2 regions of the Bacillus rugosus genome follow, and region 1 is predicted to be linked to the other one. Evidence: a T-box and tRNA genes for the amino acid it is inferred to sense, from the RefSeq annotation. Region 1 holds a T-box; the other holds one or more tRNA genes.
What was found. The T-box of region 1 lies ahead of thrS (threonine--tRNA ligase). A T-box ahead of a tRNA ligase gene usually reads a tRNA of that ligase, here a tRNA-Thr.
Positions count from the first base shown of each region.

Region 2: it encodes a tRNA-Thr, which carries the amino acid that the T-box ahead of thrS (threonine--tRNA ligase) is inferred to sense. The anticodon was not compared.

Region 1 is NZ_CP096590.1:3,761,761-3,769,953, reverse strand. Features, by position in the region: gene M0696_RS19110 (HD domain-containing protein) at 1-647, shown strand, start outside; gene M0696_RS19105 (YwgA family protein) at 683-1,183, shown strand; T-box leader at 1,296-1,524, shown strand; T-box leader at 1,558-1,779, shown strand; T-box leader at 1,811-2,032, shown strand; gene thrS (threonine--tRNA ligase) at 2,085-4,001, shown strand; gene M0696_RS19090 (MarR family transcriptional regulator) at 4,121-4,540, shown strand; gene M0696_RS19085 (2-hydroxymuconate tautomerase) at 4,583-4,771, opposite strand; gene M0696_RS19080 (site-2 protease family protein) at 4,880-5,539, shown strand; gene M0696_RS19075 (YwhD family protein) at 5,552-6,070, shown strand; gene M0696_RS19070 (transglycosylase domain-containing protein) at 6,307-8,193, opposite strand, start outside.
Region 2 is NZ_CP096590.1:196,038-204,230, forward strand. Features, by position in the region: gene M0696_RS01085 (MurR/RpiR family transcriptional regulator) at 1-13, opposite strand, end outside; gene murQ (N-acetylmuramic acid 6-phosphate etherase) at 27-944, opposite strand; gene M0696_RS01095 (GNAT family N-acetyltransferase) at 1,053-1,535, opposite strand; gene M0696_RS01100 (2-thiouracil desulfurase family protein) at 1,548-2,003, opposite strand; tRNA gene M0696_RS01105 (tRNA-Glu) at 2,184-2,258, shown strand; tRNA gene M0696_RS01110 (tRNA-Val) at 2,262-2,337, shown strand; tRNA gene M0696_RS01115 (tRNA-Thr) at 2,342-2,414, shown strand; tRNA gene M0696_RS01120 (tRNA-Tyr) at 2,437-2,521, shown strand; tRNA gene M0696_RS01125 (tRNA-Gln) at 2,526-2,597, shown strand; gene sigW (RNA polymerase sigma factor SigW) at 2,827-3,390, shown strand; gene rsiW (anti-sigma-W factor RsiW) at 3,404-4,030, shown strand; gene cdaA (diadenylate cyclase CdaA) at 4,190-5,011, shown strand; gene cdaR (CdaA regulatory protein CdaR) at 5,004-6,455, shown strand; gene glmM (phosphoglucosamine mutase) at 6,474-7,820, shown strand.

The DNA of each region.
Region 1 (8,193 bases):
AAGACTATATCATGAGCCGCTATCAAATGTATTGGCAGGTGTATTTCCATCCTGTGACAAGAAGCGCAGAGGTTATTTTAACGAAGATTCTTCACAGGGCGAAGCAGCTGCACGATGAAGGCTATGTCTTCACTCACGCTCCGGTCCATTTCTATTCTATTTTTGAAGGGAAATTGACACTGGAGGATTATGTGAAGCTGGATGAATCTATTATTTTGTATTACTTCCAGGCCTGGGAGGATGAAGAAGATTCGATTCTATCCGATTTGTGCCGCAGATTCATTAACCGCCAGCTGTTCCAATACGTTGAATTCAATCCGAATGAAGAAATGTCGGCTTATTTTGAGCTGACCTCATTGTTCAAAGAGGCGGGAATCGATCCGAGCTATTATTTGGTCGTTGATTCTTCTTCAGATCTGCCATACGATTTTTACCGTCCTGGAGAGGAAGAGGAGCGTCTGCCGATCCATCTCTTGACGCAAAACGGCCAAATTAAAGAGCTGTCCAGACAATCGGCTATTGTGGAATCCATCTCCGGAAAACGGCGGACGGACCACAAGCTGTACTATCCGAAGGACCTGATTTGTGACGGCTCTGAACATCCGGAAGCGAAAATGAAAATCCGGCAGCTGCTGGGACTGACATAGAAATTGGAAAGAAGGAAAAAGGAGATGTCGGGAATTTGTTGAAAGAACATGCAAAACTGATGAAGGTGTTCTCGGATTCTGGAGAAATCATCGGGCGGAAGAAGCTGCAGAAAATGATTTATATCGCAAAGAAAATGCAGTTTCCTTTCTATGAGAAATATGATTTTCACTTTTACGGACCGTATTCAGAGGAACTGACGCTCCAGATTGAAGAGCTGTGCAACCTTGGATTTCTGCATGAGGTGAAGGAAAAAAAGGGCGGCTACTTTCAATACCGTTATTCCCTGACTGAGACAGGCTCTGAATTTTTAGACCATGCTGATTTAGATATGCCAGATATCAAAGGGTATATCGAAAGTGTAAACAACCGTTCATCACGATTTTTAGAGCTGGTTTCCACGATCCTTTACTTTGACGGGCTTGAGGATGAGGAAAAGAAAGAAAAAGTCTTTACAATCAAAAGCAAGCAAAAGTATACAAATGAAGAATATGACGAAGCGCTTCAATACATAGAGGAACTGAAGCAGATTTGTTAACCATACCAAGCAAAAGAAATGAACCGTTTCTTTTGCTTTTTTTAACAAAACAGATTGCTGTATCAGGAAATGTATTGTAAAATATATGAAATCACCAAACGATCAGTAATGTATACAGGCGCTGATAAGGACATGAGATGCTTTTTACGGTTTCCAGAGAGGGAAGGACAGCTGAGATCTTCCTAACGCAGGGAAAGCAGCTTACCGCCTTTGAGCCGTATCGGGGAAATCAAGTATCTGATACCGTCATGCTGCGTTACAGCACCTTAAAGCCGATACACCATGTGTGTTGATCGGGAATTTGGGTGGAACCACGGATAATAAACACATTCGTCCCTTTTAGAGGGATGGGTGTGTTTTTTTATATGAACTAAATACATGCGAAGAAAAGGACATGAATGATATTTACGGTTTTCAGAGAGGGAAGGAAAGGTGAGAGCTTCCCAGCTTAGGAATATCGTTTACCGCCTTGGAGCAGCATTGGTGAACTGAAGTATCCAATGCCGTCTATGCTGCGTTACAGCACCAAGCCGACAACATAGCGTTTGTCGGGAATTTGGGTGGAACCACGGGTTAATCACACACTCGTCCCTTACAGCGGGACGGGTGTGTTTTTTTATGAATTGAATACATGCAATGAAAAGGACATGAATGATTATTACGGTTTTCAGCGAGGGAAGGAAAGGTGAGAGCTTCCCAGCTTAGGATGATCATTTACCGCCTTGGAGCAGCATTGGGGAACTAAAGTATCCAATGCCGTCTATGCTGCGTTACAGCACCAAGCCGACAACATAGCGTTTGTCGGGAATTTGGGTGGAACCACGGGTTAATCACACACTCGTCCCTTACAGCGGGACGGGTGTGTTTTTTTATATAAACAATTATGAAGGAGTGTTTAAAAATGAGTAAACATGTACACATTCAGCTTCCGGACGGACAGATCAAGGAATATCCGAAAGGCATCACAATCAAAGAAGCAGCTGGTTCTATCAGTTCCAGTCTGCAAAAGAAGGCGGCAGCGGGTCAGGTTAACGGCAAGCTCGTCGATCTCAGTTTCAAGCTGGAGGAGGATGCTGAGCTTTCGATTATCACACTTGATTCCCAAGAAGGCTTGCAGGTGCTTCGCCACACATCAGCGCACGTACTGGCTCAAGCGGTGAAACGTCTGCACGGCGAAGTGTCATTGGGGATAGGTCCAGTGATTGAAGACGGCTTCTACTATGACATGAAGCTTGAGCAAAGCTTGACATCAGGAGACTTAGAAACCATCGAAAAAGAAATGAAAAACATTATAAATGAAAACTTGGAAATTAAACGAATTGAGGTTTCCTACGAAGAGGCTGAAGAGCTGTTTGCCAAAAAAGGTGAGCCGTTTAAGCTGGAGATTTTGAAGGATATTCCGCGCGGAGAGGATATCTCGCTGTATCAGCAGGGAGAATTCATTGATCTGTGTCGCGGGCCGCATCTTCCTTCTACAGGAATGATCAAGGCGTTCAAACTGACAAGATTATCGGGCGCTTATTGGCGCGGAGACAGCGAAAATGAAGTTCTGCAGCGGGTGTACGGGGTTGCGTTTCACAAGAAAAAAGATCTCGATGCGCATCTGCATATGCTGGAAGAAGCGGCAAAACGAGACCACCGCAAGCTGGGCAAACAACTAGGGCTGTTTATGTTTTCTGAAGAAGCGCCGGGGATGCCGTTTTACTTGCCGAAAGGGCAGATTGTCCGCAATGAACTGGAACGCTTCTCGCGTGAGCTGCAAACAAAGGCCGGCTACGATGAGGTGCGTACGCCGTTTATGATGAATCAGCGGTTATGGGAGCAGTCAGGACACTGGGACCATTATCGCGACAATATGTATTTTTCAGAAGTGGATGATACAAGTTTCGCAATGAAGCCGATGAATTGTCCCGGACATATGCTCATCTTTAAAAACAGCCTGTATTCGTATCGGGATCTGCCGATTCGCATGGCGGAATTTGGCCAGGTGCATCGCCATGAATACAGCGGCGCTCTAAACGGAATGCTTCGCGTCCGGACGTTCTGCCAGGATGACGCCCATATCTTTGTTCGGGAGGATCAGATTGAGAGTGAGATCAAAGAAGCGATTGGATTGATTGATGAGGTATATCGTACATTTAGCTTCGAGTATTCTGTCGAACTCTCGACTCGCCCGGAGGATTCGTTAGGCGATGACAGCCTTTGGGAAGCTTCGGAACGTGCCTTGGCAAACGTCCTTGAGGAGCTCGGTCTGCCTTATGAGATCAATGAAGGCGATGGAGCGTTTTACGGTCCGAAAATTGATTTTCACATAAGGGATGCCCTGAAACGAAGCCATCAATGTGCGACAATTCAGCTTGATTTTCAAATGCCGGAAAAATTTGATTTAACATATATTAATGAACACAATGAAAAGGTTCGTCCTGTTGTCATACACAGAGCGGTATTCGGCTCAATCGACCGTTTCTTCGGCATTTTAATCGAGCATTTCGGCGGGGCATTCCCAGCCTGGCTCGCACCGATTCAGGTTCAAATCATACCGGTTTCGCACGTTCATTTGGACTATTGCAGAAAGGTGCAGGCAGAGCTGAAGCAGCTGGGGATAAGAGCTGGCATTGATGAGCGCAATGAGAAGCTGGGCTACAAAATCAGAGAGTCACAGGTGCAGAAAATCCCGTACGTGCTGGTGCTAGGGGATCATGAAGAACAGGAAGGCGCAGTAAACGTCCGCCAATTCGGAGATCAGCAGAATGAACACGTTCCTTTTCAGACGTTTAAAGATAACCTTGTCAAACAGGTGAAAAATCGAAGGATCTAGGAGAAAAGCTGTGAATTCTCATTTTGCTTTTTTGACTTTCCCTATCCGGAATCAGTAAAATAATAAGTAAATCATATCGTTCGTATGTTATGAATGCATCTCGAAATGGGGAAATCTACATGGACCATGACAAACTGGAAGCAAATTTGCTGGATCACGCACTTACAAAATATTTGAAAAGCACGAAGCAATTAGATGAAGCCACCGTTCCGAAACACGTAAATAATGTAAGAGGATTTATTTTGCGGATCATATACAGACATGGGAGCTGCACCATAAAGGATATTCTGAAGGAAGTCACACTGTCTCCCTCTGCCACAACAACCGCTCTGAACCATTTAGAACAGGAGGGGTTTATTGAGAGATCCAGAAATAACAATGACCGCCGTACTGTATGGATTACGCTTTCTGAATCGGGCCGGGGAGCGGCTGAGCAAATGATCGAAAACCGCCAGCAGCTGATTGACGGCATGTTTGAACGTTTGACAGCCGAAGAGAAAAAGACATTCTTAGCGATTATTGAGAAGCTGACCCAATAGGGATAGAAAAAGCCGGTGCGCAAAGCCCCGGCTTTATAGAGACTATTCCATATCACTCAGGCGTTTGCCTGCGACTGCATAATGGTCTTTTCTCATTTCTTCTATAAATACAACAATTTTTTCTTCAGAAGCACCTGTAGTTTCCTTTACAGCTTCTGTTACTTTCTCGACAAGATTGCGTTTTTGCTCGTCTGTACGGCCTTCGAGCATTTTGACGGTTACGTATGGCATGGGTGCTGAATCCTCCTTTATCTCGTTTCCTCTCTTTAGAAAAAGAGGCTTCTTATAGTATACTGAATAAAGTAAATTCTTGCATTTTTAGAAAGAGGGATATCTCACTTGGACCGTTTTTTATATTATCCGTTATCTTTAATGCCATACCTCGTCATCACGTTAATTGTGTCGTTTACGATGCACGAGCTTGCCCACGCTTATGTCGCATACAAATTCGGTGACGATACGGCGAAAAGACAAGGAAGGCTGACGCTCAATCCCATTAAACACCTTGATCCGTTCGGAACCATTTTGATCTTGGTGGCCGGCTTCGGATGGGCGCGCCCTATTCCCGTTAATCGCCGCTTCTTTAAGAAACCGCGGCTTGCCGGTGTGCTCGTATCTATCGCCGGACCCGTCAGTAACCTGATTCTTGCGTTTATCGGTTTCTTTTTGTTAGTGTTGATGCATGCATACGGAATGGAGCTGTTTGCGGCGTTCAGCACGGGGCTGGATCAGTTTTTTTCCATTTGGATACAGCTGAACCTTGTCTTGTTTTTATTTAATCTGCTGCCGCTTCCTCCGCTCGATGGTTATCGGATTATTGAAGATCTAGTTCCGCCGGGGGTCCGTGCCAAGATGACGCAGGCGGAAAGCTACGGCTTTATCGTCTTTTTGGTTCTGTTTGTGACACCGCTCGGATCTTACGTGCTTTGGCCGATGCTCAATGCCGGAAGAGATTCGATTTTAAAGCTGTTTTCAGCAATATTTCAACCGCTTTTGTAGGAGGTAGAACTCATGGAAGAAAAAAAGAAAAAATCAATCGGGTTTAATATTATCAAAAGTGACCCGACAGACGGACACGGCGGCTTCGGTGTAGGGGCACTCAGCCTCGATAACATTTCTCCCGTATTCGTAGACGTAGAGGAAAAAGAAGCATTCGTTGATATTGGCGCCATGCACGCCCGCAGCACCGTTGAAAAAGGAATTAAATTTCTGCCGAATAAAGAAGAAGTTCCAAACGGCAAACCATACTGGCTTGTGTGGGTGACGATTGACAGAAGAGAAGAGGGGCCTTATTACGCAGGGGTGACAGCCTGTGAAATGACGGTCGACAGAAGCATCAGAAGAGGCTACAAATCGCTGCCTGAGCATGTGAATCTAATGGATAAATCAATGAAACGGAAAATTATCATTGATAAAATGGACGACAGCTCGAAGCGTGTGCTCGGCGAGTTTTTGAAAAATCATGATCAGGGCCTATGGGACCGGTCTTCAGATGAATTAAAAACAGGCCTGCTTCCGGAAAATAATTAATTTGTGAACTTTCTGTGAACTTTTAGAAAATTTGAACTATTTTTTGTAAACATTGAGTAAACTGGTGATACAGAAATAGGACATGGAAAATCCCGAGCCGAAACAAGACTCGGGGTTTTTCATTTTTAGGGAGATATGATGTCGAAACCGGTGACTGGATTTGATTGCGTAACATGGCTTCCATGGATGATGAAGGAACCATACGAATAACCCGGCCTCTGAGGAGCCGGGTTATTTCAATGATTCCGCCCCAGCCATTTGTCCCACCATTTTTTTGGGGAAGCGGGCTTCTCTTTGACTGGATGCAGCTCTTTTGTTTGTTTTGCTGGTTCTGCCCCATAGCATACGTTTGATGGCTCAGTGCCTTTCACAAAATACGTGTAATGTTTGGCTGCACAGCCGGGGCCGGATGTGTAGCCTGTTGCCGGATCAATATACACGCCGGTTACGCCTTTTGGCGGTTTGAATGCAGTTTCCGGTTCTCCTTTGAGCGCATCTTCCATGAAGTCAGCCCAAATCGTTTTGGCGTAGCTTTTTTCTTCGACCGAGTCGATGGTGCTGTTTTTGTCATAGCCGGTCCATACACCTGCGGCCAGCCTAGGATTGAAGCCGATCATCCAGCTGTCTGCGCTGGTGGTTCCTGATTTTCCCGCGTACGTTCTTGTCAGGCGGTTGGCGATCGTTCGTCCGGTTACCGACGTATAGCCGTTTAAATCCGTATCAAACATGCCTGTCATCATACTCGCCGTGACAAAGGCGGCTTTTTCATCAAGCACCTGTTTATGTTGATTCGGGTTTTCGTACAGCACATGTCCTGCCGCGTCCGTAACTCTTGAAATAAAAGTCGGTTCGATTTTCTTCCCGCCATTTGCGAGCATGGCATAAGCGTTAACCATCTCAATCGGGCGAACGGGTTCGGTGCCGAGCGCCAGGGACGGCAGTGCTTGAAGATGCGCAGTGATGCCGAATTCCTTTGCTGCCTGTACGAGCTTATTCGTGCCTAGAAAGAGATGTGTTTTCACAGCGTAAATGTTGTCGGAAAGCGCCAGCGCCTGCAGAAGCGTAATCGGCTTGTTAGCGTAGTATCCGTTATAGTTGCTTGGAGAATAGGTTTCTCCCTTTGCATCAATTTGAAACTCAGTTTCTTCGCTCTTCATCAAGGTGACTGGCGTAAATCCGCTCTGAATCGCTTTATAGTACAGCAGTGGCTTGATCGTCGAAGCAGGCTGTCGCTTCGCCTGTGTCGTCCGGTCAAACGGGCTTTTTTGATAATCCCTGCCGCCAACAAGAGCGAGAACGTTTCCTGTGCGCGGATCAATGGCTGAAAATCCGACTTGAATGTCAGAGCCGGCGTTGACGGTTTCGGTAATGGTCTCCTCGGCGATGCGCTGCATCCGTTTATCTACTGTTGTATAAACGTTTAACCCGCTCGTTTCAATTTGTTCCCGCGTCATGCCGAGCTTTTTCTCCAGCTCTCTCATCGCATTGTCATAGAAATAAGGGGCCTTTCTCTTGGAAACTTGTTTATTCAAAGGCTGATAGGAAAGAGGTTCCTTGATCAGTTCATCCGCTTTCCTATGGCTGATCATTCGCTGTTTTTCCATCATCCGCACAATCGTTTTCTGGCGCTCCTTGGCCTTTGTTTCATTGACATACGGCGAATAGCCGGAAGGGCCTTTCGGGATCCCCGCCAATAACGCGGCTTCCGCATCCGTCAGGTTTTTCGCATGCTTGCCGAAATACAGGCGGGAGGCGGCTTCAATGCCGTAGGCGCCGTGGCCGTAGTAAATCGTATTTAAATAGCCTTCTAATATCTCGTCCTTAGAATAGTTCTGTTCCAGACGGATTGTGTAGAACGCCTCATTCCATTTCCGTTTCCACGTTTTATCGTGTTCAAGGTATAAGTTTCTCGCATATTGCTGGGTGATGGTGCTTGCGCCCTGAACCTTGGCAAATGCTTTCAGGTCAGCAAGCGCCGCACCCGCCATACGTTTATAATCAAAGCCGTGATGATCGTAGAAATTCTGGTCTTCAACCGCCACTGTCGCTTTTACAATCGTCGGATTCATGTCCTTTAAGGGGACCCAATAGCGCTTTTCGCCGTAATTCGTTTCCCCGAGCTT
Region 2 (8,193 bases), 580 kb from region 1:
CGCCTGTTGCCATTCTTGGTCTCTCCTTATTCTGAATGGTAATTTTCGATTGCTTTGTCTATAAAACCGTTTGTTTGATCAAGCAATGTTTTAGCTTGTTCCTGATCTGTGCTAGTTTTGAGCATGACGATTGCTGTTTTGACGTGATGATTGGCTTGTTCTAGAGTGTGTCTGGCTGTGTCGTATGAAGCGTTTGTAAGGCTTTGGATGATGCTGATGGCGCGTTCTTTTAGTTTTTTGTTGCTGATGTTGACGTCTACCATCAAGTTTTCGTAAACCTTGCCGATTTTGACCATTACAGCGGTAGATATCATGTTTAGAATCATTTTATGAGCAGTTGCGGCTTTCATACGTGTTGATCCTGTAATAGCCTCAGGTCCGACGACAACCTCAATGCTGTGATCCGCATCCTTGCTGATGGCCGAATGCTCATTACAGGTAAGGGCGACAGTGTGTGCTCCGACTTTGCGGGCGTATGTTAGGGCGCCCGCTGCATAAGGTGTACGGCCGCTTGCTGCGATGGCAATGACGGTGTCGTATGAAGTGAGTTGTATGTTTTTTAAATCTTCGGCTCCTGCTTCTTCACTGTCTTCAATGCCCTCTGCTGCCTGTAAAAATGCTTTGGGACCTCCAGCCATAATTCCGATGACCTGATCTGGGCTTACGCTGTAGGTGGGAGGACATTCAACAGCATCCATGACACCGAGTCTGCCGCTTGTGCCAGCGCCTGTGTATATGAGCCGGCCTCCATTTTGAAATGAGTCATACGCGCAGTCTACAGCTGTTTTAATATCGGGGAGAACCTGCTGAACGGCGGCTGCGACTTTTAAATCTTCGTTGTTGATCATTTTGAGGATGTCGAGTGTATTTGCTTTATGGATTTCAGCTGTTTGGCTATTGCGTGATTCCGTTGTAAGACGGTGAAGGTTTAATGGTTCTGACATGAGGATGCCCCCTGTTTAGAATAATGTATCTTAATATTCAGTATATTCATTTCTGTCATGATATTTCAACTATGTTTTTGCATTTTTGAAATTTTATTTCACTTCAGGCTATAAGAAATAATGAAGGATCAGCTGTTCTCCGAGCGGTCCGATTCTTCTCCTGCCTTTATCAAGGAACCCGCTTTTCATATAAAGGCGCTTTGCGCGTGTGTTCAGATGATTGACGGCCAAAATGATTTCATCGCACCATGGAAAATAACCGCTCACAAAAGAGGGAAGCTGAAGCATTGCTTTTTTTGCATAGCCTTTTCCGTGATGCACAGCGTTTAATGACAGGGAACTGAGCAGTAAAGCAAATGGATTGTTAGAATAGGGTGCCAGCGTTTCTTTTGATGTATGTAAAATGAAAAAACCGACTGGGAGATCGTCTTTTAAGATGATAACCGGATACCGGTCCCGTATGCTCAGGGCCTGAGTCAGCACCTCTTTGGGGAGAGAGGTAAAGCGTTTGTCATCGTTGTTAAGCGTGAATGATTGAAGCTCCGGCAAGTGTTCAGGCTTATAGAAGGATAAAGAAATGTCTAGAGTCATGTGGCGGCCTCCTTACAATATGTCGTCTAGCTGGTTTTCTGAAATGACGCGGTAGCCTGCTTGCTCTAACAGTGCGGCGGTCACTCCGCTGCCGGTGATTTTTGCGCCAGAGAATGTGCCGTTATAGATAAAACCGCTTCCGCACGATGGACTGTTTTCTTTTAATATGATGGCAGAGGCATTGATTTCTTTTGCATAAGCTAATGTCTTAGCGGCACCTTCCATATATAATTCTGTTACATCTTCTCCTGAAGCTGTCATGATTTTCGCGGTTCCATTGAGAACATCCTCGCCGGTGCCTCCGATAATTTCTGCAGGTTCACGAGGAGTTGAGAAGCCGCCAAGAAGCTCAGGGCAAGCCATAACTGCTTTATTTTCACCGACAAGTTTTCTGATTTTCTCTGATGCGGCGTGAGAGCCGTTGTATCTGCATTCAATGCCTCCAAGGCAAGAACTGACTAGGATCATATTGGTTTCTCCTCTCTTGCATCGTTTGTCTCTATCATAAAATAAATGACTAATGTTGGGAGGCTTTTTCAGTTAAAAAAGGAGTTAAAAAGTTTGAAAATAAAAAATTTAATTTTCCTCTTTACAAACAGGGGGTGACCTGTATATAATAACTTTTGTCAGCTCGACGAGAACACAAACGGCCCGTTGGTCAAGCGGTTAAGACACCGCCCTTTCACGGCGGTAACACGGGTTCGAATCCCGTACGGGTCACCATTTGGAGGATTAGCTCAGCTGGGAGAGCATCTGCCTTACAAGCAGAGGGTCGGCGGTTCGAGCCCGTCATCCTCCACCATCTTGCCGGTGTAGCTCAATTGGTAGAGCAACTGACTTGTAATCAGTAGGTTGGGGGTTCAAGTCCTCTTGCCGGCACTGTTTTTCTTAATATGAATATGGAGGGGTAGCGAAGTGGCTAAACGCGGCGGACTGTAAATCCGCTCCCTCAGGGTTCGGCAGTTCGAATCTGCCCCCCTCCACCATTATTGGGCTATAGCCAAGCGGTAAGGCAACGGACTTTGACTCCGTCATGCGTTGGTTCGAATCCAGCTAGCCCAGTCACAGACACCTTTGACCAAAAGGTGTCTTTTTTCTTTTTGAAAAATAATTCCAACTTCTAACTGTTCAGTCTGTATAATAATTTTAAAAATATGTTAAGGTAGTTTATTCACGAATTACCATCTACACCCTGCCAAAAATTTGTTAAACTTATTTTATAAAAAAATTGAAACCTTTTGAAACGAAGCTCGTATACATACAGACCGGTGAAGGCAGAGGTTAGATAAATATGGAAATGATGATTAAAAAGAGAATTAAACAAGTCAAAAAAGGCGACCAAGATGCATTTGCGGACATCGTAGATATTTACAAGGATAAAATTTATCAGCTTTGCTACCGTATGCTTGGTAATGTGCATGAGGCAGAGGATATAGCACAGGAGGCTTTCATCAGAGCGTACGTTAATATCGACAGTTTTGATATTAACCGGAAATTTTCAACTTGGCTTTATCGAATCGCGACCAACTTAACTATTGACCGCATTCGCAAAAAGAAGCCGGATTATTACCTCGATGCAGAGGTGGCTGGTACGGAAGGCTTGACCATGTATTCCCAAATCGCCGCAGATGGGGTATTGCCAGAGGATGCAGTTGTGTCACTGGAGCTCTCAAACACGATTCAGCAGAAAATTTTAAAGCTTCCTGACAAATACAGAACAGTTATCGTATTAAAGTATATTGATGAACTCTCATTAATTGAAATCGGCGAGATTCTGAACATTCCTGTGGGGACTGTGAAAACTCGGATTCACAGGGGCAGAGAGGCTCTTAGAAAACAATTAAGGGATCTTTAAGTGGGGTGATGAAATGAGCTGTCCTGAACAAATTGTGCAGCTTATGCATATGCATCTTGATGGAGATATCCTTCCAAAAGATGAACACGTATTAAATGAACATCTGGAGACATGCGAGAAATGCAGAAAGCATTTTTATGAGATGGAAAAATCTATAGCGCTCGTCCGGAGCACATCGCATGTCGAAGCCCCCGCGGATTTTACCGCTAATGTCATGGCGAAATTGCCTAAGGAGAAGAAAAGAGCTTCTGTGAAAAGGTGGTTCAGAACCCATCCTGTTATCGCAGCTGCTGCGGTATTCATCATTTTGATGGGCGGAGGTTTTTTTAACAGCTGGCATAATGACCACAATTTCAGCGTGTCCAAGCAGCCGAATCTTGTGGTGCATAATCACACTGTGACCGTGCCAGAAGGTGAGACGGTCAAAGGTGATGTCACTGTCAAAAACGGCAAGCTGATTATTAAAGGCAAAATAGACGGGAATGTAACCGTCGTAAACGGCGAAAAGTATATGGCCTCTGCTGGACAAGTCACCGGTCAGATTGAAGAAATCAATCAATTATTCGACTGGACATGGTACAAGATGAAGTCTGCGGGGAAAAGTGTAGTCAATGCATTAAATCCGAAAGGGAAAGAGTAAAGCGCTTCAGCCGCTTTGCTCTTTTTTATGGGCTGAACGGGCTGGCACATTTCACTTGCCAAATCGAAATGTGGTATAATGGGCTCGCTATGTAAAGTACATATGCGTAACACGTAAAACACAAAATACGAAATGACTGAAATCTTGGAGGACGAGGAAATGGCTTTTGAGGATATCCCTTTTTTGCAGTACCTCGGCAATGCCGTTGATATTCTCCTTGTTTGGTATGTGATATATAAATTGATTATGGTGATACGCGGCACGAAAGCGGTTCAGCTGTTAAAAGGAATTGTAGTGATCGTGCTTGTCCGTATGGCCAGCCAATATTTGGGCCTCAGCACGCTTCAATGGCTGATGGACCAAGCGATAACATGGGGATTTTTAGCAATTATTATTATTTTCCAGCCAGAGCTGAGAAGAGCGCTTGAACAGCTTGGCCGCGGCCGCTTTTTTTCTAGGAGCGGCACACCTGTAGAGGAAGCGCAGCAGAAAACAATTGAGGCCATTACAAAAGCAATCAATTATATGGCGAAACGCCGTATAGGCGCCCTGCTGACCATTGAGCGGGATACTGGAATGGGGGATTATATTGAGACGGGCATACCATTGAATGCAAAAGTCAGCTCTGAGCTGCTGATCAATATTTTTATCCCAAATACCCCGCTTCATGATGGTGCGGTGATTATGAAGAATAATGAGATTGCCGCGGCCGCCTGTTATCTGCCGCTTTCTGAAAGCCCGTTTATCTCAAAAGAACTGGGTACGCGGCACAGGGCGGCTGTGGGCATCAGTGAAGTAACAGACAGTTTGACAATTATTGTGTCTGAAGAGACCGGCGGCGTCAGTGTGGCGAAGAACGGAGACCTTCACAGAGAGCTGACGGAAGAAGCGTTGAAAGAAATGCTTGAAGCCGAGTTTAAGAAAAACACCAGAGACACTTCTTCTAACCGCTGGTATTGGAGGGGCAAGAAAAATGGATAAATTCTTAAACAACCGCTGGGCTGTGAAAATGATTGCTCTGCTTTTCGCGCTCTTGCTTTATGTGGCGGTTAACAGCAATCAAGCACCGACTCCAAAAAAACCTGGTGAATCTTTCTTTCCGACATCAACAACTGATGAAGCAACACTGACCGATATTCCGGTCAAAGCGTATTATGATGATGAAAATTACGTCGTGACAGGTGTTCCGCAAACGGTTAATGTCACGATAAAAGGCTCGACAAGCGCCGTGAAAAAGGCTAGACAGACTAAGAATTTTGAAATATATGCCGATATGGAAAATTTGAAAACCGGCACACATAAGGTTGAGCTAAAGGCCAAAAACGTGTCGGATGGGCTGACAATCTCAATCAATCCGTCTGTTACGACAGTTACCATTCAAGAACGGACGACCAAAAGCTTTCCCGTAGAAGTGGAGTACTACAATAAAAGCAAGATGAAAAAAGGCTATTCTCCGGAGCAGCCGATTGTCAGTCCGAAAAATGTTCAGATTACCGGATCTAAAAATGTGATTGATAATATTTCTCTTGTAAAAGCTTCAGTGAATTTGGAAAACGCAGATGAAACGATTGAAAAGGAAGCGAAAGTGACTGTCTATGATAAAGACGGAAACGCGCTTCCTGTCGACGTAGAGCCCTCTGTCATCAAGATTACCGTTCCGGTGACAAGCCCGAGTAAAAAGGTGCCCTTTAAAATTGAACGGACAGGAAGCCTTCCTGACGGTGTCAGCATAGCCAAAATTGAATCCAGTCCCAGTGAAGTAACGGTTTACGGCTCACAGGATGTATTGGATTCTCTTGAATTTATTGACGGCGTAAGCCTAGATTTAAGCAAAATTAACAAGGATTCCGATATCGAGGCAGATATTCCGCTTCCTGACGGCGTCAAAAAAATCTCGCCGTCAAAGGTGACTTTGCATATAGAGGTAGATAGTGAAGCGGATCAGAAGTTTGAGAATGTCTCTATTAAGACTGTAGGGCTGAGCGGCTCGCAAAACATTGAATTTCTAGATCCTGAATCGCAAGCGATAGACGTGACGGCTAAAGGCTCTCCCGCCAATATAAAAAAACTGAAGAAATCAGATATTGAATTGTATGTGAATGTTTCAGATTTAGATGACGGGGAGCATAGCGTGAAGCTTGAAGTAAACGGGCCCCAGAATGTAACCTGGTCCTTGGGGCAGAAAAATGCCAAAATCAAGCTGACGTCTAAAAAAGGCAATACATCAACTAATGACAACAGCAGCAATACATCAAGGAACCAGGATGACACAGATAAGCAAACTGATCAAAAGAACAATCAGCAAGAAGATACAACGAATACTGATAAAAACAGCAATGATCAAAAACAAGACGAAAATAAAGATCAAAACCAAGATCAGGATGAGGATGAATCCACAGCGGATTCACAATCCTCATCAGAATAAAAAAGGAGCGATTATAAAATGGGCAAGTATTTTGGAACAGACGGTGTAAGAGGTGTCGCCAATAGTGAGCTTACACCTGAGCTGGCCTTCAAAGTCGGACGTTTCGGCGGATATGTGCTGACAAAAGACAAACAACGTCCGAAAGTGCTGATAGGCCGCGATACACGGATCTCCGGCCATATGCTGGAGGGAGCCCTTGTCGCCGGACTTTTATCTATTGGCGCAGAAGTCATGCGTCTGGGTGTCATTTCTACACCTGGTGTATCTTATTTAACAAAAGCGATGGATGCAGAGGCAGGCGTCATGATTTCTGCTTCTCACAACCCAGTGCAGGATAACGGCATCAAGTTTTTCGGGGGAGACGGATTTAAGCTTTCTGACGAACAGGAGGCTGAAATTGAGCGCCTGATGGAAGAACCGGAGGATAAGCTGCCAAGACCGGTCGGAGCTGATCTCGGGCTTGTAAACGACTATTTTGAAGGCGGACAAAAATATCTGCAATTCTTAAAACAGACTGCTGATGAAGATTTCACAGGCATTCATGTAGCACTTGACTGCGCAAATGGTGCAACGTCGTCCTTGGCGACACACCTGTTTGCTGATTTAGATGCAGATGTTTCAACAATGGGAACTTCCCCGAACGGATTAAACATTAATGATGGCGTCGGATCAACTCATCCTGAAGCACTCAGCGCGTTTGTCAAAGAGAAAAACGCCGATCTCGGCCTTGCGTTCGACGGTGACGGCGACCGCCTGATTGCTGTTGATGAAAAAGGAAATATCGTTGACGGCGACCAAATCATGTACATATGCTCAAAACACCTGAAATCAGAGGGCCGTTTAAAGGATGACACAGTGGTTTCAACCGTGATGAGCAACCTCGGCTTCTATAAGGCGCTTGAAAAGGAAGGCATCAAAAGCGTGCAGACGGCTGTCGGTGACCGTTACGTGGTAGAAGCAATGAAAAAAGACGGCTACAATGTCGGCGGTGAGCAGTCAGGACATCTTATTTTCCTTGATTACAACACGACAGGGGACGGATTATTGTCTGCTATTATGCTGATGAACACATTGAAAGCGACAGGCAAGCCGCTGTCAGAGCTTGCAGCTGAAATGGAGAAGTTCCCGCAGCTGTTAGTCAATGTGAGAGTAACTGATAAATATAAAGTCGAAGAAAACGAAAAAGTAAAAGCTGTTATTTCTGAAGTTGAAAAAGAAATGAACGGCGACGGCCGGATTTTGGTGCGCCCTTCAGGAACTGAACCGCTCGTCCGTGTCATGGCTGAAGCGAAGACGAAAGAGCTGTGCGATGAGTATGTCAATCGCATTGTTGAAGTCGTCCGGTCAGAAATGGGATTAGAGTAACGAAATCTATTATCAGAGACTGAACAAGACAAGCGAGGTTTACATAAGATAATTGTGAGACATACGGCAAAGTTGTTTAAAAAACAATTGACCGTTTATGCCACATGTTGTAAAATCAAGCTTGTCTTGTTCTTATTTTCTCAATAGGAAAAGAAGACGGGATTATTGTATTACCTATAATTATAGCGCCCGAACTAAGCGCCCGGAAAAAGGCTTAGTTGACGAGGATGGAGGTTATCGAATTTTCGGCGGATGCCTCCCGGCTGAGTGTGCAGATCACAGCCGTAAGGATTTCTTCAAACCAAGGGGGTGACTCCTTGAACAAAGAGAAATCACATGATCTTCCAAAAAACATGTAGGAGGGGACGATTGA